One region of the Variovorax sp. 278MFTsu5.1 genome, then DNA from elsewhere that is predicted to be linked to it. Evidence: riboswitches for the same ligand, from Rfam matches in the RefSeq annotation. Region 1 holds a riboswitch; the other holds the start of a gene.
What was found. A riboswitch is a leader RNA that binds a small molecule or an ion and turns the genes downstream of it on or off. The one in region 1 is predicted to bind thiamine pyrophosphate.
Positions count from the first base shown of each region.

Region 1 (7,654 bases):
AGCACCCCGTCGTATCCCCACTCCATCACCTGGCAGGCGTGCGAAGGCAGGCCCAGTCCAGCGTCCACCAGCATCGGCACCTTGAGCCGGTCGCGCAGCACCTGCAGCGCGTAGGGGTTGACCGGTCCGCGGCCGGTGCCGATGGGCGCGGCCCAAGGCATCACCGCCTGGCAGCCGACGTCGACCAGGCGCTGGCACAGCACGAGGTCCTCGGTGCAGTAGGGCAGTACCTTGAAGCCCTCGCGGATCAACTGCGAGGCCGCGTCGACCAGGTTCAGCGTGTCGGGCTGCAGCGTGTAGTCGTCGCCGATCAGCTCCAGCTTGATCCACGGCGTGTCGAACAGCTCGCGCGCCATCTGCGCGGTGGCGACCACCTCCTGAATGCTGTGGCAGCCGGCGGTGTTGGGCAATACCGGCACCGCGAGCTTGCGCAGCAGCTCCCAGAAGCCGTTGCCGAGCTCGCTGTTGCCCGAGCCCTGGCTGGCCGTCTGCCGGCGCAGCGAGGCAGTGAGCATTGCGGGCTTCGCGCGCTTCACGGCGGCTTCGAGCAGGTCGGGCGAGGGGTAGCGCGCGGTGCCCAGCAGCAGGCGGCTGTGGAAGGTCTCGCCGTAGAGCACCAAGGGGTCGTTCGTGGTCGTCATTTCTGTTGTCTCCATCAATCAGCCGCCCGTCACGGGGCGGATCACTTCGACGCGGTCTTCGGGTTTCAGCGCGCGCGTGGCGTAGGCCGAGCGCGGCACGAATTCGCGGTTCACGGCCACCGCGAAGGGCGGCGTGGCCTCCAGCGCGGCCAGCGCGTCGGTCAGCATCGCCTGGTCGGGCAGGGTGAAGGGCTTGTCGTTGATCAGGATGTTCATCGTCATGTGTCTCGGGTCTCCATGCCGAAGCTCTCCGCAAGAGGCGAGCGGCCCTGCGTCAGCACCTCCATCGCCACGTCAAGCATCGCGGGCGCGATCATGAACCCGTGGCGGTACAGGCCGTTGATCTGCAGCACGCGCGGTTGCGGCAGGCGCAGGGCAGGGAGGTTGTCGGGCAGCGTGGGCCGGCACTGCGTCGCGATCTCGACGATGCGCGCCTCGGCGAAGCCGCTGTGCACCGCATACGCGGCACTCAGCAGTTCGAGCGTGGAGCGCACGCTGGCGGGCGACATGTCGTCCGACTCGATCTCGGTCGCGCCGATCACGAACAGGTTGCCCGGCTTGGGCGCGATGTAGAGCGGGTAGCGCGGATGCACGAGGCGCGTCGGTCGCTTCAGGCTCACCTCGGGCGCATGCACGCGGATCACCTCGCCGCGCACACCACGAAGAGCATTCCACTGCGGACGGGCGCCGAGGCCGCGGCAGTCGATCACCCAGTCGGGCTGGCCTGTCGTTCCGGGCGAGAAGTCCGAAGGCGTACGCGGCGATTGCCAGTGCAGCGTGACGAGAGGGCTGCTCTCGAGCGTGGCGAGCAGCGAGGCCAGCAGCGCGCGGTTGTCGAGCTGGCCTTCGCCCGGAAGGAACAGGCCCTGAGCGAAGCGCTGGCCCAGCAAGGGCTCCAGCGTGGCGATCGCGCGGGCGTCGACGGATTGTATCGGCGCCAGCTCGGGCACCTGCGCACCGGTGTTCGCGAGCACGCGGGCGAGCCGCGTTGCTTCGGCCGCGTCCTGCCGATGCCAGAGCACCAGCGTGCCTTCGCGCTGGAAGAACACGGGCTGTGCCAGCGGCGCGAGCAGCTCCGGCCAGCGCGCGAGCGCGTGCTGCCCCATGCGCACGACAGACACCGGTGCGACGGCCGATTCGGCCAGCGGCGCCAGCATCGCGGCGGCCACGCGCGCGGCAGCGCCTTCGGCCTCGGCGCTGCCGGCCTCGAACACATCGACCTTGCACCCGGTCTGCGCCAGCGTCACCGCCATCAGCCGGCCCATGAGGCCTGCGCCGAGGATGGCGACCGAGTCGAAAGGAAGGCTCATGCCAGGGCTCCTTCGCGTCGCCGATAATTTTCGGCATGACCCAAGAGCCCACTCAGCGCTACGCACGCGTGCTTTCCATCGCCGGTTCCGACAGCGGTGGCGGCGCCGGCATCCAGGCCGATCTCAAGACCTTCGCCGCCCTGGGCTGCTACGGCATGACGGCCATCACCGCGCTCACCGCGCAGAACACACTGGGCGTCTCGGGTATCCACGGCGTGCCGCCCGATTTCCTCAGGGCGCAGATCCAGGCCGTGGTCGAAGACATCGGTGTCGATGCCGTCAAGCTCGGCATGCTGCATGCGCCCGAGGTGGTCGAAGTGGTGGCCTGGGCCATCGACCGCTACCGGCTGAAGAACGTGGTGCTCGACCCCGTGATGGTCGCCACCAGCGGCGACCGCCTGATCGCTGCCGAGACGGTGCAGGTGCTGGTGCGCGAGCTGTTCCCGCGCGCCGTGGTCGTCACGCCCAATCTCGACGAAGCCGCCTTGCTGATCGGCCATGCCATCGAAGGCGTGGATGCACTCGACGGCGCGGCCGACGAACTGCTGGCGCTCGGCGCGAAGGCCGTGCTGCTCAAGGGCGGCCATCTGCCGGGCAACGAAGTGGTCGATGTGCTGCTGCAGGCCGATGGCGAACGCAAGCGACTGGCCTCCGGCCGCATCGAAAGCCGCAACCTGCACGGCACCGGATGCACGCTGTCGTCTGCCATTGCCGCGCACCTTGCGCTGGGCGCGACGCTGCCCGAGGCGGTCGAGAGGGCGCGCGCCTACATCCTCGGCGCGATGGCTGCAGGTGCAGACGTGAAGATCGGCGCGGGTCATGGCCCGCTCAACCACGGCTTTGCGCCAGTGCCGACGCACCGGCTGCCGTTGAAGGCCGGCTGAGCCAGGCCAGCGCGAAAGTCGCGGCCAGTGTCGGCAGCGCGGAGCCGAACTGCGGCGCCCACTTGGCAAGCGCGTGATACGCGGCGATGCCCGCGATCCAGATCAGTGCCGCGCCGAAGTCGATCTTGCGCCGCGCGCCTTGCGGCGATACCGCCTCGCCGCTGCCCAGCCGGCCGATGATCACCCCATACAGCGGCACGAACACCGAACTCAGCAGCAGCAGGAAGGGCTCCAGCGTGTGCATCGGCAGCACCAGCGCCAGCGCGATGCACAGGGCAGCCAGCAGCAGGCCCCAGCGCTTCACGCTCCAGCGCGGCAGCAGGCTGTGCGTGGAGACCGAGCCCGAGTAGACGTCGCCGTACGCGTTGTCGAGCTCGTCGATGAGGATGAGGCCCAGCGCCACCAGGCCGCCCTGGGCCAGCAGCAGCGCGGTGACGAGGCCCGTGCCCGGTTCGGCCACGCTCACCACCATCACGCCCAGCGCATAGCACCAGACGTTCGCGACCGCGTAGCCGATCCAGGTGCCGCCGAATGCGCCGCCGAGGCCGCCGGAACTGCGCTTGCCGTGCCGCGCATAGTCCGCCACCAGCGGCAGCCACGACACCGGCATCGCGATCACCAGGTCGAGCGCACTGAACATGCCCATCGTGCCGTCGCCGGGGCGCGCCCAGAAGGCGTCCAGCCCCTTGGCCTGCAGTTGCGCCGCGAACTGCCACGTGAGCCACAGCAGCGACAGCACCACCAGCGGCAGCCCGAACCGGCTCACGAAGCGCCGCACCAGCTTCACCATCGAGCCGGCGAGCAGCGCCAGCAGCACCGCGCCCCACAGCAAGGTCGTCAGCACGCCGCCCCAGAAGCTGCCCAGCGCCGGCCCCACCACCGTCTGGCCGATGGCCTGCGTGCCTTCGCGCATCACCACGAGTTCGAAGGTGGTCCAGCCCACCAGCTGCACGATGTTGAGCAGCACCGGCAGCCGCGCGAAGGCACTGCCGTAGGTGGCGTGCATGAGGCCGGCGCTCGCCAGGCCGCTCTGGCAGCCCAGCCGCGCGGTCCAGGCCAGCAGGCCCGCGCCGATGCAGGAGCCGAGCACGATGGCGATCGCCGCGTCGCGCGTGCCCACGGCCGGCACCAGGTAGGCGCCGATCTGCATCACAAGCAGGCCCACGCCGAGGCTGAACCAGAGCGAGGCATGGTCCTGCCAGCCGAACACGCGCCGCGAGGCGGGCAGGGGCGTCAGCGCCTCGTTCGAGACGCCAGCGGCATCGTTGTTCTTGTCGTCGTGTGCCATCCGTTTGCTCCAGTGCAAAAGGTTTGGCAGGTGGGCGAGGCCCCAGTGGCGCGGCTTTCACGCGAGAAGGCGCGAGAGGCCACCGGACCAGCTTCCCTGCGCGAGGATTACCTCAATCAGGTTCAAAGGGACTTTCTCAGCCGGACGGCAAGCCGCCCAACACCCCTAGCAAGTACGCCGCGGCAAACCCGTGGCGCGGAGCCGATTTTATGCGGGGCCGGGAAGCCGCGACGCCAGGCATGCCTTTGCAGGCAGGGAAAACCCTCGGCATGCGGATGCGCCGCGCGAGAATCGACCGCCGAGGAAAACGACGGCAGAAGAAACGGGAGCGCATGCCGATAAGCGTGCAGAAACAAGAAATGAAGAGGAGCTTGCATGGTCGATGAGGATTTCAAGGGCACCCGCCTCAGGCGGTTCAGGGTCGACGTGGGGACCATCATCTGCGCGGTGGCGCTGGTGCAGTCGCTGCTCCTGGTGGCCTTCGGCTACTGGGCCGCCGAGAGGCTGGTGTCGAGGCTCGGCACCGCGGCGCACAAGATCAACCACGACCGGGTCGAGGACAGCGTGCTCGCCTTCCTCGCGAAGACCGAGGCGGCGATCCGTGCGATCGCCGATTCGCCCAGTGTCCATGTCTGCGGCGAAGACGGCGAGCAGACTGCCGAGATGCTCTGGACGCTGCTGGAGCAGACGCCGGAAATCGACAGCATCAACGTGGCCACCGACCATGGCCACGTGCTGATGGCGGTGCGCTACCCGGTGCCGGCCATCCGCCAGGTGCTGCGCGCCGACGGATTCAGCACCGAGACCTGGCACTACAAGGACTCGCCGGACCGGGACGGCGGCGACGCGAAGCAGCGTTTTGCGACAACATCGATCTCGGCCTACCGCAGCGACTTCGATCCCGAGAAGCGCACCTGGTACCTGGAGGCCATGAAGGCGAAAGGACCGGTGTGGACCCAGCCATTCATGATGAGCGACTCGCAGGAGCTGGCCGTCGGGCACGCGCGGCCTTCGGCGCGCGCCGACGACGAAGGGCACAGGCGGGGACTCGTGGTCGATGCCAACGTGTCGCTGGGGCATCTGGCCAGGCTCGTGGGTGCCTTCGGTGCGCAGGGCCATGGCGAGAGCGCCCTGATGAGTTCGGACCACCACGTGATCGCGCGCAGCGACCATCCCGATCCGGTGCGCGAGCTGGAATCGCCAGACAGCGGCGTGCTCGGCGCCATCCATGCGCACATGCTCTCGGTCAGCACGGCAGGCGGGGCCGACGACCAGGCCTTCTCCATCGAGCACGAAGGCAGTCGCTACCTCGTGCAGACCTCGCACCTGCCGCACACCCGGTGGCAGCTCGTGAGCTGGGAGCCCGAGGAGCTGCTGCTCGGTGGCCTGCAGCGCTCGGTGCTCTGGTCGCTGGCGCTGACGGTCAGCTTCCTGGCGCTGGCGCTCATCATTTCGCTGCGGTTGTCGAAGCTGGTGACCGGGCCCATCGAGAACCTCTCGCGCGTCGCGCGCCGCATCGGGCGGCTGGAACTCGACGATCTGCCGATCGAGCCGAGCCGGGTGCTCGAGGTGCAGCACCTCAACCAGGCGCTGGACGAATCCGCGCGCAGCCTCAAGGCCTTCAGCAAGTTCGTGCCGGTGGACATCATCCGGCAACTCGTCGCGGAAGGGCACGCGCTGGGGCCGAGCGGCTCGCCGAAGCGCATCACCGCGATGTTCACCGACGTGGAGGGCTTCACCAGCATCTCGGAGTCGATGCCGGCCGAGGTGCTCGTGCGCCAGCTCACCGAGTACTTCAATCTCGCCGCCGGCATCTTCGCGCGTCACGGCGGCGTGATCGACAAGTTCATGGGCGACGGCATCATGGTGCTGTGGGGCGCACCCACCGAACTCGAGGATGCCGAGTACCGCGCCTGCCTCGCGGCGATCGAGCTGCATGCCGAGATGAACGCGCTCAACGAGAAGTGGCGCGCCGAGGGCCTGCAGGAGTTCCGCACGCGCGTGGGCATCCACACCGGCCATGTGATCGCGGGTGTGCTCGGCTCGAGCAACCGCCTGTCGTACACCGCCATCGGCGACGCGATCAATGCGGCGAGCCGCATCGAGGGTGCCAACAAGGAGCTGGGCACGCGCACGCTGATCTCCGAGGCCACATTCGAGGGGTTGGGCGGCCGGCTCGCCACGCGCCGCATCGAAGAGCTCGCGGAGCTGCGCGGCCGGCAGACGCGCATGGTGCTCTACGAGCTGCTACAGATCGAGCATCAGCCGGGCTGAACGGGCCCGCGAGCAGCAGGGCAGGAACTGGTCGTTGGCGGCCTGCTCCTCGGGCGTGAGATAGAGGTCGCGGTGCTCGACCTCGCCCTGCAGCACGCGCGTAAGGCAGGTGCCGCACACGCCCTGCGCGCAGGACACGGGGATGTCGACACCCTCGGCCGCCAGTGCGTCCACCACGCTGAGCGAGGCTGGCACGCGCACCACGCGGCCCGAACTGCGCAGCTCGACTTCGAACTCGCCTTGTTCGCCTGCCGGCTGCATCGCGCCCGAGAAGTATTCGAAGTGCACCTGGGCGTCCGGCCATTGCAGCTCGCGCGCTGATCCACGCACCGCATCGAGGAAGCCCTGCGGGCCGCACACGTAGATGTGCCTGCCGGGTGCCGGGCGGCCGATGGTCGCGGCGAGATCCAGCCGTTGCGTGGGCGGACCGTCGTCATGGTGGAAGAACACCCTGTCGGCGAAGTCGCTGCCTTCCAGCCGACGCCGGTAGGGCGCCCGCGCGGCGGTTCGGCTGCAGCAGTGCAGCGCGAAATCGGCACCCAGCGAGGCCAGCCGCTGAGCCATCGACAGCAGCGGGGTCACGCCGATGCCGCCGGCCAGCAACAGGCTGTGCGCGGCGCCTTCGTCCAGCGGAAAGTGGTTGCGCGGCGGGCTGATGTTCAGCACCGCGCCTTCATGCACCGCGTCGTGCATCGCGAGGGAGCCGCCGCGTGAGGCGGCGTCGCGCAGCACGCCGATCTCGTAGTGCTCGTCTTGCCCTGGCAGGTTGCACAGCGAATACTGGCGCACCAGCCCGCCGGGCAGCGCCACGTCGATGTGCGCGCCTGGCGCGAAGCCCGGCAGCGGCGCGCTGCTGGCCGAGACCAGCCGGAAGCTGGCCACGTCCTCGGCCTCGACCGTCTTGCGCGCCACCCGCACGGCGATGGGCTGGCCCGCGATGGACGCCGCTGCGCTCATTCGCTCACGATGAAGTTTCCGGCGTCGAAATGCACGGGCGGCGCTGCCGGGTCGAAGCTCACGCCCGCCGGATCGCGCCCCTCGCGCACCGCATCGAGCTGGCGCTGCAGCAGCCGGCGCAGCATCACGATGCCGCGGTCGGAGGTGGCCAGGTGCTCTTCCGAATGCGCGGTGATCGCGCCCTGGCTCACCTGCGCTTCGTAGTCGCCCGGGAAGGCGCGGTGCTCGGCCTCGGTCAGTTCTTCCCACAGCTTGCCGTTCAGGCGCGAGCGCACGCGGGCCAGGTCGCCCGGCGTCTTC
Region 1 is NZ_CP157622.1:3,173,534-3,181,187, forward strand. It holds gene ABL844_RS14770 (thiazole synthase) at 1-641, opposite strand, end outside; gene thiS (sulfur carrier protein ThiS) at 660-863, opposite strand; gene ABL844_RS14780 (FAD-dependent oxidoreductase) at 860-1,951, opposite strand; gene thiD (bifunctional hydroxymethylpyrimidine kinase/phosphomethylpyrimidine kinase) at 1,987-2,835, shown strand; gene ABL844_RS14790 (purine-cytosine permease family protein) at 2,780-4,123, opposite strand; TPP riboswitch at 4,200-4,300, opposite strand; gene ABL844_RS14795 (adenylate/guanylate cyclase domain-containing protein) at 4,499-6,397, shown strand; gene ABL844_RS14800 (PDR/VanB family oxidoreductase) at 6,371-7,336, opposite strand; gene ABL844_RS14805 (aromatic ring-hydroxylating dioxygenase subunit alpha) at 7,351-7,654, opposite strand, start outside.

Region 2 (7,654 bases), 2.9 Mb from region 1:
TGCTCGACAGCGTCATCGCCGGCGGCGCACCGCCGAAGCCCGCGAACCTCAAGCGCGTGCGCCTCGGCGTGGTGCCGGCCTTCCAGGCGAATCTCGATGCCGACACGCGCGCGGCCACCGATGCCGCGCTCGAAAAGCTGCGCGCTGCCGGCGTCACGCTGGTGAACGTCGAGATGCCGAAGCTCATGGAGCTCAACGGCGCCGTCGGCTTCCCGCTCGCGCTCTACGAGGCGAACGACGACATGGCGGCCTATCTCGCGACATACCGCACCGGCATCGACATCGCGCAGCTCACGGCCGGCATCGCGAGCCCCGACGTCAAGGGCACCTTCGAAGCCTTCGTCATCCCGCGCAAGCTGCCGGCGCCCAGCGGCGTGGTGGATGCGAAGCCGGTCTACGACAACGCGATGCGCGTCGCGCGCCCCGCGCTGCAGAAGCTGTATCGCGACACCTTCACGAAGAACAGGCTCGACGCGCTGGTGTTCCCGACGGTGCCGCGCGTGGCGCTGGCGGCCGCGCCCGAGGCCAGCAGCCCCGAGAACTTCGGCGCGCTGATCCAGAACACCGACCCTGGCAGCAACGCCGGCATCCCCGGCATCCAGCTGCCTTCGGGCATCGGCGCGACGACGGGCCTGCCCGTGGGCCTGGAGCTCGACGGCCCCGCCGGCAGCGACCGCAGGCTGCTGGCCGTGGGCCTCGCGGTGGAGAAGGTGCTGGGACGGCTGCCCGCGCCGAAGTGACCGGCTGCGGGTGTCAGCGCAAGGCCGCCAGCGCCGAGCGGCGCTCGATGCCCAGCTTGTCGAAGATGCGGCGCAGGTAGGTGCGCACGGTGGGCACGCTCACCGCCATGCGCCGCGCGATCTCCTTGTCGGTGAGCCCTTCGCGTACGCAGCGGGCCACCTCCTGCTCGCGCGCACTCAGCAGCGCATCGGAGGAGGCAGGTGCATGCGATGAAGGCATGGCGGCAGCGGCGGCACGCTGCGCCCGCTGTAAGGCACCGATGAACGCCGGCTCGATCAGGTCCAGCAGCGCCTTCTCGTGATCGCCGAAATCGCCGCGCCCCTTGCGGCGCCAGATGCGCAGGTCGCCCAGTGCCCGGTCGCCCTCGAAGGCGTGCAGGTTCATGCCCCAGTGCAGGCCGTCGCGCGCGAGGAAGTCGTTGAAGAAGGGCGTGCGCATCAGCTCGCGCTGCGGCATCACCTCGGTCACACGCGTGGCACGGCGGCGCGACTGCAGCACGAAGGTGATCGGGTCGTGGTGCTGGTGCCACTGCGCGTAGGTGTCGAGGTTCGCCGGGTCCATGTGGATCGCCACGCGCGAGCCGAAGCTGTTGCCCGCCGCGTTCCAAACGAAGGAGGCGAACTGGTCGGCGTGCAGCAGGTCGAGCAGAGCCCTACCGAGGCGCTCGCGGATCTCGTGCTCGCCACGGTCGTCCTCGGCCAGCAGCGCGAAGACGCCGCGCAGGGCCTGCTGTTCGGGGGCTGTGAGGTACATCGCGGGCTTTCTCGACGGGCTAGGGCAACGCTATCGTTTAGCAAGCGCCGCGCCAAGGGTGGATGCCCGGGGACCGGGCCGGCCGGTGCGCAGGCGCTGCAGGAGCCCATCCGCCGCTAGCGGCCTTCACCGGCTCCGGGCTTGCCCTGTCGGAGGCTGGGCCGCGGGGTGTTCCAATAGCAGTCTTCATGAGTGCCTCCGTCCCTTTCTCCGGGCCTTGCCCCTGCGGCCGAACCGACCGCCGCGACAAGCCCGTCGCCCATGCCCAATGCTGCGGCCGCTATCTCGACGATTTCGACGGCACGCCCGCGCCCGATGCCGAATCGCTGATGCGCTCGCGCTATTCGGCCTTCGTGCTGGAGCGCGGCGAGTACCTGCTCGCCACCTGGCATCCCTCGAAGCGCCCGGCCTCCATCGAGTTCGAGCCGGGCGTCAAATGGCTCGGGCTGGACGTCCGCGCCCGGTCGGTGCTCGATGCGGACCACGCCGAGGTCGAGTTCGTCGCGCGCCAGCGCGGCCCCTCCGGCGCCGCCACGCGCCTGCACGAGCGCAGCCGCTTCGTGCGCGAGGACGGGCGCTGGTACTACCTCGACGGCGACCTGCGGTAACAACCCGCGGGTTGACGCGCCGGGCCGAGGCTCGCACAATCGGCCCCGCTCCGGGGTGCACGCATGTGGCGTGCTGAGATGGCAAAGCTGCCGACCCGCGAACTTGATCCGGGTCATACCGGCGTAAGAAGAGCTGCACTCCCTGACTTCGGTCCGTCCACCTTCCCGTGACGGGCTTCTGCCGAAGACCACCGAGCGATTGCGGAGCACCCTTTCCTCAACAAGGAGTGCCTCCGATGAATGCCCCCGACAAGTTCACCTCGCTGCTTTCGCTGACGCGCGAGCCCTTTCCCGCGTCGCACAAGTGCGTGATTCCGGGCAGCCGGCCCGACCTGTTCGTGCCCGTGCGCGACGTGCAGCTGACCAACGGCGAGACCGTGTCGCTCTACGACACCTCCGGCCCGTACACCGACCCGAAGGTCGAGATCGACGTGCGCCGGGGCCTGCCCGACGTGCGCGGCGCGTGGATCGCCGAACGCGGCGACACCGAGAGCTACGAAGGCCGCGTGCACCATGCGCTGGACGACGGCGCCAAGAACGAAGACCGCGACGCCCAGCGCCTGGCCGAACTGCGCGCCGGTGCCTCGGCGCTGCAGCGCACGCCACGCCGCGCGAAGTCGGGCGGCAATGTCACGCAGATGCACTACGCACGCCGCGGCATCGTCACGCCCGAGATGGAATACGTCGCCCTGCGCGAGAACGGCAAGCGCGAGTGGATGGCCGAGTACCTCGCCAACGAGGAGCGCGCGAAGCGCGTGGCGGGCAACCCGTTGGGCGCGAGCATTCCGCGCATCATCACGCCCGAGTTCGTGCGCGACGAGGTGGCGCGCGGCCGCGCGATCATTCCCGCGAACATCAACCATCCCGAGGTCGAGCCGATGGCCATCGGCCGCAACTTCAAGGTGAAGATCAACGCGAACATCGGCAATTCGGCCGTCACCTCGAGCATCGAGGAAGAGGTGGAGAAGCTGGTGTGGGCCATCCGCTGGGGCGCGGACAACGTGATGGATCTTTCCACCGGCAAGAACATCCACACCACGCGCGACTGGATCGTGCGCAACAGCCCCGTGCCGATCGGCACCGTGCCCATCTACCAGGCGCTCGAGAAGGTGGGCGGCGTGGCCGAGGACCTGACCTGGGAGATCTACCGCGACACGCTCATCGAGCAGGCGGAACAGGGCGTCGATTACTTCACCATCCACGCCGGCCTGCGCCTGCCCTTCATCCACCTGACGGCCAACCGCATGACGGGCATCGTGTCGCGCGGCGGCTCGATCATGGCCAAGTGGTGCATCGCGCATCACAAGGAGAGCTTCCTCTACACGCACTTCGAGGACATCTGCGACATCATGAAGGCCTACGACGTGAGCTTCTCGCTCGGCGACGGCCTGCGCCCCGGCTCGGGCGCCGACGCCAACGACGAGGCCCAGTTCGCCGAACTGCGCACGCTGGGCGAGCTCACGCAGATCGCCTGGAAGCACGACGTGCAGACCATGATCGAAGGCCCGGGCCATGTGCCCATGCACATGATCCAGTCGAACATGGACGAGCAGCTCAGGCACTGCCACGAGGCGCCCTTCTACACGCTGGGCCCGCTGACCATCGACATCGCGCCGGGCTACGACCACATCGCCAGCGCGATCGGCGCGGCCATGATCGGCTGGGCCGGCACCGCGATGCTGTGCTACGTGACGCCGAAGGAGCACCTGGGCCTGCCCGACCGCGACGACGTTAAGCAGGGGATCATCGCCTACAAGATCGCCGCGCACGCCGCGGACGTGGCAAAGGGGCACCCGGGCGCGCGCTCGCGCGACGACGCGCTGAGCAAGGCGCGCTTCGAGTTCCGGTGGCAGGACCAGTTCAACCTCGGCCTCGACCCCGACACGGCGCGCGAATTCCACGACGAGACGCTGCCCAAGGATTCGAGCAAGGTGGCGCACTTCTGCTCGATGTGCGGCCCCAAGTTCTGCTCGATGAAGATCACGCAGGAAGTGCGCGAGTACGCCGCGAAGAAGGGCGTGGCCGAGGATCAGGCCATGAGCGAGGGCATGGAGGAGAAGTCGAAGGAGTTCATGGCGGGCGGGGGTGAGATGTACATCCCCATCAAGGCCGTGTCCTGAAACGTTGACCCCGGGGCCGGGGCGCCCCGGCCTCAGTTCCAGCGTGGAACCGCTTCGTCCTTGAGCTGCTGCCGCAGCACGTCGTAGTCGGGCACCACGCTCTCCACGGTCTCCCAGAAGCGGTGCGAGTGGTCCATCACCCGCAGGTGGGCCAGTTCGTGCGCCACGACGTAGTCGATCACCGGCAGCCGGAAGTGGATCAGCCGCCAGTTGAGCCGGATCGACCCGTCGGCGCTGGCGCTGCCCCAGCGCGTTGCCGCGTTGGACAGCGACAGCTTCTGCCACTGCACGCCGAGCAGCGGCGCGAAGTGGTCCAGCCGCTCGATGAACAGCTTGCGCGCCTGCCGCATGAGCCAGGCCTGCGCGGCGTCGCGGATCTGCGAGGGCTCGGCGTTCTGCGAGACGGCCAGCCGCAGGATGCGCGGCGCGCCTTCCTCGGTGGCCGCGTCCAGCGTGCCACCGACGCTCGCGAAGCCGTGCTTGGGATCGAGCCGCATCACGACCGGCTCGCCCAGGAACGGGAAGGCTGCGCCGTCCTTCCATTCGATGCGCGTGGCTTCCACGCGCGCGAGGCGCTGTCGCGTCTCCGTGAGCTTGCGCAGGATCCAGTCCGACTTCTCGTGGATGGCCGCATCCACATCGCGCAGCGCGACCCAGCGCGGCGCGCGCACCGACAGCCCTTCGGCCCCCACCAGGAAGCCGATGGTCTTGCGCTTGCCGCGCTTGAATTCGTAGGCCACGCGCGCGGAGCCCAGCACCACTTCGCGCGTGGCCTGTGGGTGCGCGAAGTTCGCGAGCGTCAGCGTGTCGGCCAGCGGCACCGCGGGCGGCGCATCCGGATCGACGGGCGCGGGAGGAAGGATGGCCGCGTCCGGCAGCACGGAAGGCGGTACCGCCGGCTTCGGCTTTCTCGGACGGCGCGGACGTGCCGGCGCGGGCGCCGGGGGCGCGAACTCGCTCCCCAGCCCCTCGAACAGGTCCATCGTGAACCGGAGCAATCCCCCCATGGCGGGCCTTCTGGTTTCTGTCGTTCTACCGGCGGCCCGCGCCCGTCAGCTCACCGCTTCCTGCCGCGCGGGCCGGGGCGGGCTGTCCACGTAGGCCTCGGGGTCGAGGCGGCGCATCTCGGCCTCGATCCATTCCTCGACCTCGCGCATCAGCTCGTCGGGCTTGCGGCCCACGCTGGGAATGGCCGGGCCGATGGACACGTCGACCACGCCCGGGCGCTTGATGAAGGCCTTGCGCGGCCAGACCTTGGCCGAGGTCACGGCGATCGGGATCACCGGCACGCCGGTCTCGCAGGCCAGCCGCGTGCCGCCGCTCTTGTAGGTGCCCTTCTGCCCGCGCGGGATGCGCGTGCCCTCGGGGAACATGATGATCCAGATGCCCTGCGCGAGCAGCTTGCGGCCCTGGTTCACCACCTTGTTGAAGGCCTGCGCGCGCTGGCTGCGGTCGATGTGGATCATGTCCAGCCGCGCCATCGCCCAGCCGAAGAAGGGGATGTAGAGAAGTTCCTTCTTGAACACGTAGGCCAGCGGATGCGGCATCAGCGTGGGCATCAGGAAGGTCTCGAGCGTGGACTGGTGCTTCACCAGCAGGACCGCGCCGGCGAGCTTGTCGGTCGGCAGGTTCTCCATGCCGCTCACGCGGGTCCTGATGCCCAGCAGCACGCGCGCGCCGCCGATGGCCCAGCCGAGCCAGCGTACGGCCATCCAGTAGAGCGGCACGCCGCGCTTCCAGAGCGAGCTGACGCACATGATGATGCCCCAGGGCACCACGGTGACGAGCATCCACAGTGCGTGGAGAACGGAACGGAACAACGCCATCAGACAGCCACCTGCAGTGCATCCCGCGCTTCGCGCGCGAGCAGAAAATCGACAAAGGCGGCGAGGTCGTCGTGGACCATCGTGTTCGCCGGGTATTCGGAAGGAAGCGGATCCACGCCGCGGCAGGCGGCGCCCATGCCGGTGAGCAGCAGGTGCGGCTCGCAGCCGGCGGCCGCGCCGGCCTGCAGGTCGCGCAGGCTGTCGCCGCAGGTCGGGATGCCCTTGAGATCTATGCCGTAGCGGTCGCCGATCTGCAGGAACAGGCCCGGCTTCGGCTTGCGGCAGTCGCAGTTCTCGTCGGGGCTGTGCGGGCAGTAGAACACCGCGTCGACCTTGCCGCCCACGGCCGCGAGCATCTTGTGCATCTTGGCGTGCATCGCGTTGAGCGAGGCCATGTCGAACAGGCCGCGCCCCAGGCCCGACTGGTTCGACGCGATCACCACGTGCCACCCCGCATGGTTGAGCCGCGCCACCGCTTCCAGCGCACCGGGCAGCGGCGTCCACTCGATGTCGCTCTTCACGAAGTCTTCGCGGTGCACGTTGAGCGTGCCGTTGCGGTCGAGGATGACGAGTTTCATGAGCTTTTCCCCGCTTCGATGCTGCGCCGCCCGATCCAGTCGTCGATCTGCGCCACAGGATATTTCGCCCCGTCCAGCAAGGCAGCACGTTCGTGCAGGACGGCGGTGTTCACCAAGTCGAGCCTGAGCAACTCGCGCACGAAGTCGGCATCCTTCTCGCGAGCCGCCACGCACTTCGACAGCGCCAGGTCGTGCAGATCGGGACAGACCACCGTCAGGTCACCCAAGTAGTGAAGACTGGCACGCTGCATCCAGTCGCCGGGCATCACTGCCGTCTCGGGGCCGACGCCATCGGCGTGGTATCCGAAGGTGTCGTCGAAGCTGGACAGTGCGCCGATGGCACCGTCGATCAGATCGGACTTCTCGGGGTGCAGGGCGGGATAGAGATCGAGCTCCCGCGACACCAGCAGGCTCGGCGGTGCATCCTCCAGCAGGAAGAGCAACGCCTGGCTGCCGATCACGACGAACGACTGCTCCTGCGCAATGGCTGCGGCCGCGCGCAGCACATGCTCGGCTTCGCTACGCTGCATGTGTGCCCTGCCGCGCCGCGCGCAGGAGTTCGCCGCGCTCGCGCTGCGTCATGAGGACGCCAACAGGAGAAACATTGCGCAGCGCCACCGCGTGATCGTCGGTACCGCAAGTGGCCTCCTCGATCGCATCGACGCCGGCAGCGAGCATGGCGCGCCACTCGTTCCAGTAAGGATCGGACCGCGTGGCACCGGCCCGCGCCTGCCACCGCTCGAGCGTCGCGGAAACATCCGCGATGCGCGCAGGCTCCGCCCGCAGCCGGGACACTGCAAGGCGATGCGCCTGAAGCAGGAAGTCGTCGATCTGTTGCTGGCGGTTCATGGCCGAATTATCGAGCGCCGAAAATCAGACCGCCAGCCGCTCGAGCTGCGCCACCCGGTTCATCGCGGCGTGCAGCGACATCAGCAGGCCCAGCCGGTTCAGCCGCAGGTCGGCCTGCTCGGCGTTGACCATCACGCCGTCGAAGAAGGCATCGACCGGCTCGCGCAGCGCGGCCAGCG
Region 2 is NZ_CP157622.1:6,115,747-6,123,400, forward strand. It holds gene iaaH (indoleacetamide hydrolase) at 1-740, shown strand, start outside; gene ABL844_RS28460 (response regulator transcription factor) at 754-1,494, opposite strand; gene ABL844_RS28465 (YchJ family protein) at 1,683-2,102, shown strand; TPP riboswitch at 2,144-2,249, shown strand; gene thiC (phosphomethylpyrimidine synthase ThiC) at 2,339-4,222, shown strand; gene ABL844_RS28475 (M48 family metallopeptidase) at 4,255-5,229, opposite strand; gene ABL844_RS28480 (lysophospholipid acyltransferase family protein) at 5,275-6,048, opposite strand; gene gmhB (D-glycero-beta-D-manno-heptose 1,7-bisphosphate 7-phosphatase) at 6,048-6,626, opposite strand; gene ABL844_RS28490 (DUF6036 family nucleotidyltransferase) at 6,623-7,156, opposite strand; gene ABL844_RS28495 (hypothetical protein) at 7,146-7,475, opposite strand; gene glyS (glycine--tRNA ligase subunit beta) at 7,500-7,654, opposite strand, start outside.
Region 2: it holds a riboswitch for thiamine pyrophosphate, as region 1 does, so the genes downstream of both, thiC (phosphomethylpyrimidine synthase ThiC) here and ABL844_RS14790 (purine-cytosine permease family protein) in region 1, are expected to answer to the same signal.